DNA from 3 places in the Robertmurraya sp. genome. Region 3 is predicted to be linked to each of the others. Evidence: riboswitches for the same ligand, from Rfam matches in the RefSeq annotation. Region 3 holds a riboswitch; each other region holds the start of a gene.
What was found. A riboswitch is a leader RNA that binds a small molecule or an ion and turns the genes downstream of it on or off. The one in region 3 is predicted to bind thiamine pyrophosphate.
Positions count from the first base shown of each region.

Region 1 (5,314 bases), on a different contig from region 3:
GGCTTCGACTGCTAGAAAGATTTTCATTAATTTCTTCATTTTCAACCCAACGGACAATTTTTGAACCTAATCTTTCCATTAATACTTCTGCGTTGTACTCGTTTCTCATCCGATGCTCAAACACCTCAAATTGGAGTTGACCAACGGCCCCTAACAAATAATCATCTGTTCGAACCGTACGGAAGAGCTGAATGGCACCTTCCTGAACGAGTTGCTGAATTCCTTTATGAAAAGACTTCTGCTTCATTACGTTTTTAGCAGAAACCCGAACAAAGAGTTCAGGAGTAAATTGAGGAAGCTTTTCGTATTGAAAGTTGTTTTTTCCAACTGTCAATGTATCTCCAATTTGATACGTACCTGGATCGTACAAACCAATAATATCTCCACTAACCGCTTCATCAACCGTGTTTCTGTCATCAGCCATAAACTGTGTTGATTGAGAAAGCTTCATTGGCTTTCCTAAGCGTGGAATATTGACTGTCATCCCTCTTTCAAATTTCCCTGAACATACACGTAAAAAGGCAATTCTGTCCCTGTGAGCAGGATTCATATTTGCTTGAATCTTAAAAATAAAGCCTGAGAAATCCTCTGATAATGGATCAATTTTCCCTTCTGTAGATTCCCGAGCTTGAGGTGCAGGAGCAAATTGAAGATAGGTTTCTAGAAAAGTCTGAACACCAAAGTTCGCTAAGGCGCTACCAAAGAATACAGGTGTTAGTTCCCCATTTGCTATTCTTTCACGAGAAAATTCATTTCCCGCTTCATTTAATAGCATAATTTCCTCCAACGTTTGGTCATATAAGGAGTATTGCTTTAGTCTATGATCTCCTTCTATTTCTCCATCTTCATTTAATGTAATAAATCGTTCTTCCTCTTCCACACGGAATTGTTCAATTCGCTTGTAGAAACGGTCATATATACCGAGAAATTCTTTCCCCATTCCGATCGGCCAGTTCATCGGATATGATTCTATCCCCATAACCTCTTCTAGCTCAGCTAAAAGTTCTAATGGAGATTTCCCCTGACGATCAAGCTTATTGATAAAGGTAAAAATCGGAATACCTCTCATTCGACACACTTTAAATAACTTTAAGGTCTGCTCCTCAATCCCTTTTGCTGAATCGATAATCATGACCGCACTATCAACAGCTGTAAGAGTACGATACGTATCTTCACTGAAGTCTTGGTGACCTGGTGTATCAAGAATATTCACTCTACAGTCATTATAATCAAATTGCATTACACTCGACGTAACGGAAATACCACGTTGTTTTTCAATTTCCATCCAATCGCTCGTTGCAAACTTACCCGTTTTCTTTCCTTTTACAGTTCCCGCATCACGAATCGCTCCACCAAATAACAATAACTTTTCTGTTAATGTTGTTTTCCCAGCATCCGGGTGGGAAATGATCGCAAATGTGCGACGCGATTGTACATCATCTTTAAAATTTTTTGCCATTATGAAATTCCTTTCTTTCCTTACACAAATTCATCCATAACTTCAATCTTATCGTGACTGTATGAAGTTTGCAATGTGTTCTTTACAAAAGCAATAACAAACCTATCATTATGTTCATTTATTCAAGAAAGTTCTTCCTTTTCAAGAAAATAATTTCTGCTATAATGAGATAGAAATGAAACTAAATAGGTAAGAATTGTAGGGGGACCGGTGAAGACCGGTTGAGAGTGCATCCAATAGATGCTGACCCTTTGAACCTGATCTGGATGATACCAGCGTAGGGAACATATTCTTTAGACAATAAATTTGTTTAAACATATGCGCCCGGTTCAAAAACTGGGCGTTTTTTTGTCGTCTAGAGGTTCAGGTCATGTCCCTACTTTTACCATTGGAGGAGAAGGTAATGAAAAAGTGGATAGCTGCATTTGCAGCTTCTGTATTACTCGCAGGATGTTCAGGAACAAATGAACAACAAACAGAACAGGAGGAATCAAGCGCTGACTTAAAAAAAGTGACTGTCGTTCTTGATTGGACTCCAAATACAAATCACACAGGGCTATATGTTGCAAAAGAAAAAGGCTTTTTTGAAGAGGAAGGTCTTGATGTGACCATTCAGATGCCTGGAGAGGCTGGTGCTGACCAACTTGTTGCTTCTGAGAAAGCAGACTTTGGTGTAGGTTATCAAGAGGGCATTACACAGGCTAGAGTCCAAGGGGTACCGCTTGTTTCTATAGCTGCGGTCATTCAACACAACACATCTGGTTTCGCATCACCGGCATCTAAAAATATTCAATCTCCTAAGGATTTTGAAGGAAAAACATATGGTGGTTGGGGTTCACCTGTTGAAGAATCCGTCATCGACTCACTTATGAAGCAGGAACAAGCAGATGTAGAAAAGGTGAATATTGTAAACATAGGCGATGCGGACTTCTTTACCGCTGTTGAACGTGATATTGACTTTGCATGGATATACTACGGTTGGACAGGCGTGGAAGCGGAATTACGAGGAGAAGACATAAATATGGTCTATCTAACCGATTACTCCGAAAAGCTAGACTATTATACACCTGTGTTAACAACTAGTGAAAACATGATTAACAACGATCCAGAAACAGTAAAAGCTTTTGTTAAAGCGGCTTCAAAAGGCTATGAATTTGCTATCGACAATCCTTCCGATGCGGCGGACGTCCTAATCAAAGCTGCTCCTGAGCTTGACGCAGAGCTTGTTAAGAAAAGTCAGGAATGGCTTGCTACCAAATATCAAGACGATGCAGACCAATGGGGTGAGCAACGTTTAGAAGTATGGGAAAACTATGCTTCTTGGATGCTTGAAAATGGGTTGCTAGAATCAGAGTTAGATGCAGAAAAAGCCTTTACAAATGAATTTTTACCACAATAGGAGTTGGTCATATGGCAAACGCGCTTGTTAGTATACAAATTATCCCTAAGACAAAAAACGGTGAAAATGTGATTCCTTACGTAGATGAAGCAATAGCCATTATTGATGCGTCAGGAGTAAAGTATGAGGTTCATCCCTTGGAAACAACTATGGAGGGTGATCTTCAGGAACTTTTTGCAGTGATTTCGAAAATGAATGAAAAGATGATTGAAATGGGAAGCAGCAATGTTATTTCGCAGGTGAAGATTCTTTATCAACCATCTGGAATAAAAATGGATACACTTACGGAGAAATATCGTTCATGATAAAAAAACTACAAAAAGGGTGGAGACCAATTTTTGTTCTCCTCCTTTTATTCATTGGATGGGAATTCACCGCAAGAATGACTCAAGTTCCATCTTGGCTGCTCCCAACTCCATCACAAATTTTTAACGAACTCATAAATGGTTGGAGCAGTGTCTCTGTACATCTTATATCCACCATTCAGCTTATTTTACTAGGTTTTGTTTCTGGGGTTACCGTAGGTCTGTTAACTGCCTTTATTTTACATAATATCCCTTTTTTAAAAGAATCTTTATATCCGCTTCTCATTTTATCGCAAAATATACCCATTATCGTACTTGCTCCACTTCTTGTTATATGGTTCGGCTTCGGCCTATTACCAAAATTAATTGTAATCACTCTGGTTTGTTTCTTTCCAATAACGATTTCAGCCATGGATGGATTTCGCCAGGTTGCTCCAGAGCTCTTCCATTATATGCAAATGGCAGGAGCAACAAAACGACAGTTATTTTGGAAACTCGAGTTTCCGTTTGCCCTTCCCTCGATCTTTTCAGGGCTGAAAATTTCAGCGACATACAGTGTCATGGGAGCGGTTATATCTGAATGGTTAGGATCAGAAAATGGTATTGGAGTCTATATGACACTCTCTTCCTCATCGTTTCGAACAGATCGCGTGTTTGTTGCCATATTTCTCATTATGGCATTAAGTTTGTTATTTTTTATCATGATTAATTGGTTGGAGAGATTTATTATTCGTTGGAAAGCTGAGGGGAAAAATCGTGGAGCATCTTGAATTACAAAATGTATCTTTTTCTTATCGAGATAAACAAATTTTACATGATCTCAACCTCTTTATTAAGAACGGGGAGTTCGTAACGATTCTTGGTCCCTCCGGAAGTGGGAAAAGTACGATTTTCCAGTTAATCGGTGGCCTGGAGGCTCCACATGCAGGGTCCATTATACTCGAAGGAAATGACATTACAGGTAACAGAGGACATATTAGTTATATGCCCCAAACCCCTTCCTTACTACCTTGGAGAACAATCATTCAAAATGTCGTTCTTGGCCAAGAGCTGAAAGCTAAAAAGGATTACGAAACGGCTATGGAGATGCTGCGGAAAGCGGGGCTACTGGAGTATAGAAATGCTTTTCCTCACGAACTTTCAGGAGGTATGAAACAAAGGGTTGCATTTTTACGGGCACTGTTAAGTCCCCAGCCCATCATATGTTTAGATGAGCCATTTTCAGCTTTAGACGAGTTAACTCGTCAGGAAATGCAGTTATGGCTACTTTCGATTTGGGATCAGTATAAAAAAACAATTATTTTTGTTACCCATAATATAGAGGAGGCACTCTTTCTTTCCGACCGAATACTCGTATTATCCAATAAACCTGCAAGAATCAAACAAGAGGTTGTTGTTCCCTTCTCGCGACCAAGAAACGAGGAAATGATGTTCTCCGGAGAATTTCTTCGTTACAAAAAATTGATTCATGATTTTTTAAAAGAAAAGGTTGATCAAAAATGAGGAAAATAATAGACTGCCACTTACATCTAGATAAGTACCTAGATGAAGAGATTCATACGATGATGGAGACACTTGACGAAGTTGAAATGCTCATAAGCGTTTCCTATGACTTAGAATCCTGTAAAAGAAATGCTTATCTTTCAAGGATATACCCTCATGTCAAAACAGCGTTTGGATTTCACCCTGAGCAAGCAATAGGCTCAGACGAAGAAATGGCAGACCTTTTTCAATGGGTGTACACACATTTCGATGAGATGATAGCGGTTGGAGAGGTTGGCCTCCCCTTTTACTTACGCTCTTCCACTTCCTGGAACTTCTCTCTGGAACCATATCTAGAACTTCTTGAAGAGTGGGTAAAGATGGCTAGCAAGAAAAACTTGCCTATCTCGCTTCATGCAATTTATGATGACGTGCCAACCGTTTGCTCTCTGTTAGAAAGGCATAGTATTAAAAATGCTCATTTCCACTGGTTTAAAGGAGCAGACACAGATATGGATCGAATCATTCAAAACGGACACTTCATATCGCTTACTCCTGACCTTTTTTACGAAGAAGAAATTCAACATATCGCTAAGCGTTTTCCCCTTTCACAGATGATGGTGGAAACAGACGGTCCTTGGCCCTTTGAAGGACCGTTTAGCGAAAGAA
Region 1 covers NZ_JAKFCQ010000069.1:20,756-26,069, reverse strand. Annotated here, with positions in the region: gene ACGLXV_RS09140 (peptide chain release factor 3) at 1-1,459, opposite strand, end outside; TPP riboswitch at 1,650-1,760, shown strand; gene ACGLXV_RS09135 (ABC transporter substrate-binding protein) at 1,863-2,858, shown strand; gene ACGLXV_RS09130 (thiamine-binding protein) at 2,870-3,163, shown strand; gene ACGLXV_RS09125 (ABC transporter permease) at 3,160-3,933, shown strand; gene ACGLXV_RS09120 (ABC transporter ATP-binding protein) at 3,920-4,666, shown strand; gene ACGLXV_RS09115 (TatD family hydrolase) at 4,663-5,314, shown strand, end outside.
Region 1: linked by a shared signal. The riboswitch ahead of ACGLXV_RS09135 (ABC transporter substrate-binding protein) and the one ahead of thiM (hydroxyethylthiazole kinase) in region 3 are both predicted to bind thiamine pyrophosphate.

Region 2 (5,314 bases), on a different contig from region 3:
TTTCCTCTTCCCAATACTCCTCTTATGGACTTGCATCATCTTGACATCTTAACTGCTGAACTTTCCCAACAAGTATACATAGAGCCGAAAAATGCTATTCTTGATGAACATGGAAATTTACAGCCAGAGCAGCTGGGATATCAACTTGATAAGAGAGCATTTCATACCCTATATCACTCCTATTTTTATAGTAAAGGGGCTAAAACGCTTAAAGTACCTAAAAAACCGATTTACCCAGAGGTCGATAGTGAGTTATTGTCAAGAATTCGACAACAAGCGATCGGATATTATGTCACTTATTTCAATAGCTACAATACCTCAAGAACAAACAATATACGAAAATCATCTGAGGCGATAAATAACTACGTCCTATTTCCAGGTCAGACCTTTTCGTTCAATGAGGTGGTTGGTCAACGGACAAAAGAACGCGGCTATATGCCAGCTCCCATTATTGTTCGAGGTGAGCTTTCTGAGGGGGTCGGCGGAGGCATTTGCCAAGTGTCTTCTACACTCTTTAATGCAGTGGATCGAGCAGGGTTAAAAATCGTGAAACGATATTCCCACTCTAAACGAGTCCCTTATGTTCCTCCAGGTCGGGACGCAACAGTCAGCTGGTATGGGCCCGACTTTGTGTTTATGAACAACTATAAGCATCCTATCTTAATACGTTCAAAAGTGAGAGGGGGTTCCGTATCCATTCTTTTGTATACTTCAGACGATGTGAATGTTGAACATAATCAAGTACCAAGCATGTATCAATAAAAAAACAGGGCTGTCCGATGAATGGGAGGATCCCACCCACTGGACAGCCACTTTTAATATAGATGAAAATACTTTGATCGAATGGAATCAGATAACAGTTCGGATACCGGGACGACCTTTATATGCTTCTGCTTAAATTCAGGCATTGACTCAGTAACACCTAACGAGCATACCTTCCCTGATGTACCAACATGTCCAATGGCAACAGCGGTTCCCCTGCTCTCCGCAATCCTTGCAAGAATAAGCATTTGTTTTTTGACTTGATTTACAGAACAGATATCATCTAGAAACACGTCTCGCTTAATAAAAGGTACATTTAATTCTTCAGTGATTTCCTCGAATTTGGATTTTGGACTTGTTGCACTATCTACAATATATAGCTGCTTTTCCTTTGCCACTTCGACAATAACTCTGACAATCTCCTCATTTTCAACGACAAGCGAGCCCATATGATTATTTAATCCCATAGCATGAGGAACACTATCGATAGCATCAATGACTCTCTTTCTTACTTCTTCCTTTGATAAGTCATTCGTTATTGGCTTCGGTCCTAACCAAGAGGCCTTTCCCTTTTTTGGCTGCATAGGCAAATGTACCATAATCTCTAAGCCATTTTCATATGCCCATTCTGCATGCTTTTTAGAAAGTTCATTAAAAGGCATAATAGCCGCCGTTATTCTCACATCACCTTCTAGAAAATCCTTTACACCTCCCACACCACCGCCAAAATCGTCAATAATAATAGCTGCCTTTTTCATTTCCTGGCCATGCCCATGATGAGGGAATAGTGTAAAAATGGCCAAAAAAATGATAAATGAAGTTTTTTTCATAAAATCCTCCATTTGAATGTTAGTTATTGGGATAGTTTCTCTCATTGAGGAAAAACCATACAAAAAACTCGCCCAAAACAATGGACGAGTGTTGGATTACGATATTTTTTTCACGGTCTCTGAAGTGGAAACCCTTTTGTGGAGAAGAAATCTTGGTGAGCTAGACACTAATAAGAATAAAATAACGGAACAATAGATGGCTGCCCCAATCATTGTACCACCGTTCACGCCTAGTGAAAATAAGAATGGAGACATCCCATCCGGTGCATATTCTCCCCAGAATAAAAATCCTGCGATAAAATGCCAAAAATAACGAGCCGCACTTCCGACAAATGTGGCAACTATGATCCATTGAAGGGCTTTCTTCTTATTTTCTTTAAGTGCTATCTGAATTTTTTTCATAAAGAAACCTGCAAATCCAATAAACGCAAAGGCCAGAAAATACTCAATGAAGCCCTGTAACGGAGTTAGTATGTAAGCATCACCCATAGCAATTTGTAATAGTCCCCATAAAAAGCCAGAAGCGGTTGCAGCAACGAATCCCCATCTAAAAGCAATAATTAAGATTGGTAGCATCGCAAATGAAATGGAAATATTAGGCGATAGTTTGATTGATGGAAGAAGGTCTAGAATTAATGCAAAGGCTGCAAAAAAAGATGCTTCAATCATCATGATTAATCGTTTGTTTCCCATAAAAAAATCTCCCCTTTTTGGAAACCTCAAGGAGAGCGTAGATAGACATGATTGCACAAAAAATTCAGTCAGTCCACATCCCTGCGCTAGAATTATCTAACAGGTTCGAAGGGTCAGAACAAACGTTCACTCTCAGCATAACGCTCCCCTTGTGGTTTCTTCTTATGTAGTTTGTTTATAATTTCGTTTTCATTATATCATATAAAATTAAATAGAAAAGCATCTAGATGGAACTAGATGCTTTTATGTTTATATTTTAAATCGACGAACTAGCTTCTGTAAGGTTTCGGCCATACCTGATAGGTCTTGAGCACTTGCGGTTACTTCTTGGAGGGTAGCAACGTTTTCTTCTGTTCCAGCTGCTACTTCTCTAGTGGTTGCAACGCTTTCTTCTGCGATTCCTTTTACCTCGTCAATTGCTTGTACGACATTTGTACTATGCATGCTTAGTAGCTCAATGGCACATGAAACGTCTGATACCTTTTCAATTACGTCTCCCATTGACTCTCCAATAAGAGCAAACGCTTTCTTTGCATCCTGACCATATTCGAATCCTTCAGATACTTTGTGAGACTGTTCTTCCATTGCAGAAACGGCTAGTTCCGTCTCAGATTGGATATAAGTAATCATTTTTGTAATTTGATCAGCTGATTTTTTTGATTCCTCCGCGAGCTTTCTTACTTCGTCAGCAACTACAGCAAATCCTTTGCCATGTTCACCTGCTCTTGCAGCTTCGATTGCGGCATTTAAGGCTAGCAAATTCGTCTGATCTGCAACCGTGGTAATCATATTTAGGATAGAAGTAATTTCATTCGAGCGTCTTCCTAACTGACGAATGATTTCTGAAGCATTCATCACTCCATCATTGATAAGATTCATTTGGTTAACAACTTTTTCGATAGATAAAGCTCCTTGATCTGTAACTTGAAACGTATTATCAGCTGTGACGAGCATTTTTTCACTACTTTTTGTAATCAAATTTATATTGCTAGACATCTCTTCAATTAATGCGTGAATTTTGGTTAAATGTTGCAGTTGCAGATCCATACCCTCAGAGTTTTGTTCAACAATATGAGATATTTGTTCACTTGCTTGAGTACTGTCCTGCGCACTTGTACTTAGTTGTTCACTACTAGCTGCAACTTGAGCTGATGAATCTCTAACTTGAACAACTACTTCTCTTAATCCAGAAACCATTAAGTTGACAGACTGTATCATTGCCCCTATTTCATCTTTATTCTTCACTTTTATCTCATCAATAGAAAGGTCTCCGCTTGCAACCTTCTCAATAGCCTTAGATGCATGAACAATTGGTTTTGCAATCTGTAGACTTATAATTGTCGCTAGTGCTAATGCAACAAGAATCGCAGATACACTTATAACAATCATGATTGTGACAATTCCATCTATTTTTTTGGTGGTCAAGCTACTCGCATGGTCTAAATGTTTTTCCTGAATAGATAGAAGTTCATTTACTTTTGCATTAAACTGCATACCTAACGTTTGTGCAGTTGATTTTGCTAGAATTAAATAACCTAATTCATCATTGTCTTTTTTCATTTGTATTTGGTCTTGAGCAAACTTCGAATCATTTTTTGACATTTCCTCAAGAGCAGTTAACGTATTTAATAACTCCTTATCAGTGATTGTTGTTTTTAATTTCTTCATAGAGTTATCAAAGCTCTTTACTGCCTCATCGTATTCTGTAAGATAATCAGCTTCTCCAGTAAGTAGGAAGCTACGAACGGCTGCTGATTTTCTAATCATTTGCTCTTGGAGATTTTTCACTTCTAGCTTTTGACCTACTTCTTCTTTTAAGAATGATTGATACGTATTGTTTACTGAATAAAGTTGAAAAATCCCAGCACTTGCTACAACTACTAACATAAATAAAACAATAACAAAACTACCTATAATTTTTTTTCGAACAGTGATATTCATGATTGCTCCCCCATATATAGGTTGTACTTTATACCTATATTAACAATAGTTCTTTTGATATGGAAGCGTTTTATTTCAAATGAAAAGAAATAGACAAAATCTATTTCTTCTCGTAAGGTGCCACTTGATAAAAATAATTTGGCAATTGAGTGCTATTGTCATATTGCTGGTGAAAGATATGGGTTAACGCGGGAGAAACAGGGGGTATTAACCAAGTCCAATTGCCTGTTAATTTCCGTCTTTTTTCTTTCTCTCTTTCTTCAAACAACTTAAACTGAGCTGCTGCGGTGTGATGGTCAACAATACTTACTCCAGCCTTTTTATAGGAATATAGAACCGCTCGATTCACTTCAAGTAGCGCTCGATCCTTCCAAAGACTACTATTTCTAGACATATCTAATTTCATGTGGTCAGCAACTAAAGGCAACAGATTATATCGGTCTTCATCCGCTAAATTTCTAGCCCCTATTTCTGTTCCCATATACCAGCCATTAAAAGGGGCAGCCGTGTAATGAATACCACCAATTTCAAGACGCATATCAGCGATCATCGGTACACCATACCACTTTAATTCTAGTTCTTCAAACCACTCATATTCCGGATGTGAAAGATTGACCTCAAGAACTAGATTCGGATGGATAGTTCTCCAATTTGGTTTTTCATGATTTATTTGAACCACTAGAGGTAAAAGGTCAAAATTTGTATGGTTCCCCTCCCACCCTAGCTCTTCACACACCTTTGTAAATGGAACAGAGTGAGGGTCTCCAATCAATCCGTGTGGTGTATCATATCCAGCATATCGAACAAGCTGGTGGTTCCAAATCCGTATGGAATATTCCTTTGTTTCTTGTTTAAAAATAGATATGGTCGGTCTAATATGACCATTGTTTGTCGCAAACTTGATATGTTCGAAAAGAGCATGGATGATCTCATCGGAGTGATGTAAATGACGACAATCTTTAACAATCAAAGACTCCCAAAACAATCGTCCAATACATTTATTACTATTTCTCCATGCCATCTTTGCCCCATGGGAAAGTTCTTCATATGTATGTTCATATGTTCCCGTCTTAAGAATCGAACTTTTA
Region 2 covers NZ_JAKFCQ010000055.1:28,516-33,829, reverse strand. Annotated here, with positions in the region: gene ACGLXV_RS06730 (VanW family protein) at 1-762, shown strand, start outside; gene ACGLXV_RS06725 (divergent polysaccharide deacetylase family protein) at 816-1,592, opposite strand; gene thiT (energy-coupled thiamine transporter ThiT) at 1,689-2,285, opposite strand; TPP riboswitch at 2,347-2,445, opposite strand; gene ACGLXV_RS06715 (methyl-accepting chemotaxis protein) at 2,535-4,226, opposite strand; gene ACGLXV_RS06710 (nitric oxide synthase oxygenase) at 4,327-5,314, opposite strand, start outside.
Region 2: linked by a shared signal. The riboswitch ahead of thiT (energy-coupled thiamine transporter ThiT) and the one ahead of thiM (hydroxyethylthiazole kinase) in region 3 are both predicted to bind thiamine pyrophosphate.

Region 3 (5,314 bases):
ATACTAGCTTTTCCTTTAATTTTATCTGGAGTCTCTACTCCATTACTTGGGGTGGTAGATACGGCCGTTGTTGGAAGAATACAAGACCCTACGGCGTTAGGTGGAGTCGCGATTGCTGCCGTTATTTTTAATACGATGTACTGGCTGCTCGGCTTTTTACGTGTGACGACAAGTGGCTTCACGTCACAAGCTGATGGAGCAAAAAATGAAGAAGGAATTATGCTTGCGCTTTACCGCCCGATGATTATTGCTATTCTAATGGGTTTGATTTTTATCCTTTTTCAAAAGCCAATCATCCATTTATCCCTTCTCCTTATGGGAGGGAATGCATCAACAAATGCCCTGGCTGAAACTTACTTTCTCATTCGTATCTGGGGAGCTCCGTTTATTCTACTAAGCTATGTAACCATTGGTTGGCTAGTCGGCTTAGGAAAAGTAAAAATGTCCTTATTCCTTCAAATTGGTATGAACCTATTAAACATCGTGCTTGATATTGTCTTTGTTCTGGGCTTACATATGGGGGTTGCAGGCGTCGCCTATGCTACTTTAATCGCTGAAGTATCCTCCGTTTTAGTTGGAATGTTCATTATTTATCATACAAATAAAAGTCGTTTCTTTATCCCTTCGTATGCTGCGTTAATAAAGAAGGACACCTTAGTTCAAATGTTTCTTGTGAATCGCGACCATTTTCTCCGAACATTATGTTTAGTCACGATGACTGGAATTTTCACCTCAAAAGGAGCAAGTATGGGTGAGCTCACATTAGCTGCAAATGCGATCCTTTTACAAGTTCAGTATGTAATGGCATATCTTTTTGGAGGATTCGCTAATGCCTCAAGCATTTTAGTGGGAAGAGCGTTTGGAGGTAAGAATAGCTCTCTATATTTTCGAGCTTTATCCCTTTCAGCAACCTGGGGATTTGCCACAGCTATTCTTTTATCCCTTTTGACCTTCCTGTTTGGAGACTTTATCGTGTCATTATTCACGACGATTCATGAAGTTAAAAATACCACTCATGGATTCTTATTTTGGATGTTTCTATTTCCACTTGTCGGATTTTGGGGATTACAACTAGAAGGCATTTTTTCTGGTGCAACGGACGCGAAATCGGTGAGAAATTCTATTTTCATCGCTTTACTTGTGTTTTTAGCAGCCATTGTATTTCTTGTACCCGTCTTTGGAAACCACGGAGTATGGCTGGCGTTTATCTTATTTAGTCTATCCCGAAGCGTCTTTTTATCTCTTTACGTCAAAAAACTTACTAATCGATTAGTAGGATAAGGAATTTTGCAGAGAAATGTCATAACCTGCGCTTGCCTAGGAAATACCATCATTTCCTAGGTTTTTTATTTTTTTGATAGTTCTTAAGAATTAGGTATAAAGTTGTATTATTTATACAATACTTACAGTTCCTTTACAATTGCTTAATATTCCTTTGCCATAATGAATGGGACAACGGGTGAAGGATGTGTAGGGATTGAAGTCTTTAGGAATATGGTTAAAACAACAAATTGGCAGTATGAAGTATTTTCCGATATTAAAAAATCGAATTCAACCACAAAGTATTCGCAAAAAAATCATGCTTAGCTTCGGGCTAGTGTTATTAGTTTCTAGTGGACTAGCTATATACTCCATGATCAATACCCAAAAGGCAAATGAATTAGCAAAATCACTTATTCTAGAAGAGTCACAGCAATTAAATCATTTACAAGATTTACGATTTTTTATGGCTGAGCGATTAAGGCTCGTAAATGAGTACATGCTTGAAGGTTCACCCCAGGCAAAGGAAAGCTTTGAGAGCAATGTACAGCTTAGTAAACAGTTAGAAGAAAAGTTATTGACTAACGTTACGGGGAACAAAGATGAAAACACAGTAAAAAAGGTCATTTCCGATAGTGGCAAATGGAATGAGATTATGATGAAGGATGCTTTTGATGTGTTTGATAGCGGAGAAAAGCGTCAAGCATTACTTAATGTTGGATCTGAAAAGTTTAAAGCAGAACAAACGATGTCAAAATTAAAAGCTTTAGCTGACGAAAAAAATAAAAGCGTAGAACAGCTGGGAGAAGAAATCATTTCTAACGGAAGTCAAGTTCAAATTTGGACCATGATCCTTACAATAATAGTTATTTGTATTTCCGTATTAGTTGCCTTTGTATTAATGAATTCCATTCACGGTCCAATCCGTCGTTTATCGGATAGAATTAAAGTGGTTGCAGAAGGTGATTTTAGTCAAGCAGATATGAAGGTCACATCAACCGATGAGATTGGTGAGCTAACCATTACTTTCAACCGGATGGTAAAAGAGCTGCGAGCATTAATTTCCCAAGCATATGAAACAACCACACAGGTATCTGCGTCTGCCGAGGATTTAACCGCAAGTTCAGAGGAAACAGCACAAGGGACAGAAAGTATCACTTATTCCATTCAAGAGGTTGCCGCCTCCTCTCATAAACAATTAGAAAGTGTAAATGAAACCATACATACGATGAAAACATTGGCTACCATTCAAGAAACACTAACCCTTTCTTCAGAAGAACTCGAAGCTTCAGCCAATATGGTAGACGGAGTGTCTAAAAACGGAAATAAGGTCGTACAACATGCGATTAAGCAAATGTCGCATATATATGACTCAGTTTTAGAAGTGGCAGGAGTGATTGATAACCTTGGTAGTCAATCAAAAGAGATTAGTCAAATAACGAAAGTGATCACAAGTATTGCAGATCAAACGAATTTACTCGCTTTAAATGCAGCAATTGAAGCAGCACGAGCGGGTGAGCATGGGAAAGGCTTTGCCGTTGTTGCTGATGAGGTGCGTAAACTTGCCGTTCAATCTAAGAGCTCTTCCAACGAGATTATTGATCTTATATTAAAAATCCAAACCGGCACTAATCAAGCCGTAAAGTCGATGGAAAAGAGCACACTTGAGGTAGAAAATGGGTCTATTGCTGTAAATGAGGCGGGAAGATCTTTTATACAAATTACTGATTCTATCACAGACATACGTAAGACGATTCAGTCTATTCATCAATATGTACAAAAAATGACGGAAAGCTCCAAATATGTAACTGCCAATATTGAAGTGCTAACAGAAATTGCAAAGGTTAATTCCACCTCCTCACGTGCAGTTGCTGCATCAGCTGAAGAGCAATTGGCAACGATGGAGGAAATCGCTTCATCCGTTCAGACAGTAAATGATATGGCGATTAACTTAAAAGAAGTTTTAAGGAAATTTACGATTTAATAGGATTCCTCCTGTTGGTGCAGGGGGAACTTTTTTACTTTTTAAATAATTTATAGTTGCTTTATGAAAAACCTTCCACTATGATTGAATTATAGTTTCATATGAAATCTACTAGGGGGGCCCGTATGTTCGGGCTGAGAGAAAACAATATTCAGTTTTCGACTCTTGGAACCTGATCTGGCTCATACCAGCGGAGGGAAGTAGTTACTGCGAAGATGAATGTTAATTGTTTCGTAACTATGCCAGGTTCTATAAGAATCTGGCTTTTTTTGTCTTGAAATAGTTTTTTAATACGAAAGGAGTAGGGAAAATGAGTCAGGAATTTTTAACATTAATTGATAGAGTAAGAGAGCAATCACCGTTAGTTCATAATATGACGAATGTGGTAGTCACCAATTTTGTTGCAAATGGGTTGTTAGCTCTTGGTGCTTCACCAGTTATGGCCTATGCCAAAGAAGAAGTAGCTGACATGGTAAGCATCGCAAATTCACTCGTACTCAATATCGGTACATTAAGGGAACCTGAAGTAGAAGCTATGATCATTGCCGGAAAAGCTGCTAATGAAAAAGGGGTACCGGTCGTGCTTGATCCTGTTGGAGCTGGTGCAACACCATACCGCACAAATACCGTTAAAAGACTTCTATCTGAAGTGAACATTAGCATATTACGTGGAAATGCGGCCGAGGTAGCCAACGTAATAGGAGAAGAATGGCAAACACGCGGAGTTGATGCAGGCACAGGTGAAGGCAATATCGCAGATCTCGCTCGTATTGCAGCTCAAAAATTACATATGACGGTTGTGGTTACCGGAAAAGACGATGTTGTTTCTAATGGAGAAGAATCGATTATTATTTCAAACGGGCATCCCCTTCTAACAAAAGTAACTGGGACTGGTTGCTTATTTTCATCAGTCGTAGGAGCGTTTGTAAGTGTAGAAAGCAATCATTTACTAGCGGCTGCAGGAGCCTCAGCCTTTTATGGAGCAGTTGCTGAGCGTGCAGTTTTAGCGACAGGAGACCATCATGTAGGCACTTTCCAGATGGAATTTCTTAATCAACTTATGCTCACTTCATCCTCTGATGTGGTAGACCTCGCAAAAGTGTATTCAAAAGTCACAACCATATGAGGAGCATAGGGAAATGGAATTTCTAAAACTGTACTTTATTATGGGCAGTCAAGATTGCATGGATCGAACACCTGAAGAAACGTTAGCTTTAGCGATTGAAGGTGGAATAACGTGTTTTCAATATCGAGAAAAAGGGACCAGGTCTCTTGGAGAAATAGAAAAGTACGAGCTTGGAAAAAAACTACGAGAACTCTGTGGGAAACATAGGATCCCATTTATCGTCAATGATGATTTACCACTCGCTATTGCTCTTGATGCTGATGGAGTTCATGTTGGCCAGGACGATGAAAATGCAAAATATATAAGGGAGACAATCGGTCCTAACAAAATTCTTGGTGTATCCACTCATACGGTTGAAGAGGGACTTCAAGCTGTTCGAGACGGAGCTGATTACTTAGGAATTGGACCGATATATCCTACGATTTCAAAAGAGGATACCGAAAAGCAACAAAACTTGGATATTTTTACTAAATTTTGTAACACAGGAATCTCTCTGCCTCTAGTTGCAATTGGTGGAATTAATTCTACCAACGGAGAAACCGTTATGAAAGCAGGAGCAAATGGCCTAGCGATCATTTCCGATATTTGTCGAGCCAGTCATATCCCAGAGCATACCAAGCTTTTACGTAGATTAGTTGATGAATTTTAGTCAAGGAGAGGTCATTCACTATGGTAAATAAGGCATTAACCATTGCAGGTTCAGATAGTGGTGGAGGGGCTGGCATACAGGCCGATCTGAAGACATTTCAAGAATTAGATGTGTACGGAATGTCTGTGATAACAGCCGTAACCGCACAAAACACAACAGGGGTACAAGGTGTCTATTCAGTTCCTTTGGAAGGAATTCAAGAACAACTCCAATCGATTGCTGAAGATTTGCGTCCAGATGCGATCAAAACCGGGATGTTATTTAACAGTGACACCATTGAGGCGGTTGCGAGATT
Region 3 covers NZ_JAKFCQ010000189.1:58,263-63,576, reverse strand. Annotated here, with positions in the region: gene ACGLXV_RS23770 (MATE family efflux transporter) at 1-1,281, shown strand, start outside; gene ACGLXV_RS23765 (methyl-accepting chemotaxis protein) at 1,478-3,244, shown strand; TPP riboswitch at 3,348-3,460, shown strand; gene thiM (hydroxyethylthiazole kinase) at 3,555-4,370, shown strand; gene thiE (thiamine phosphate synthase) at 4,384-5,019, shown strand; gene thiD (bifunctional hydroxymethylpyrimidine kinase/phosphomethylpyrimidine kinase) at 5,040-5,314, shown strand, end outside.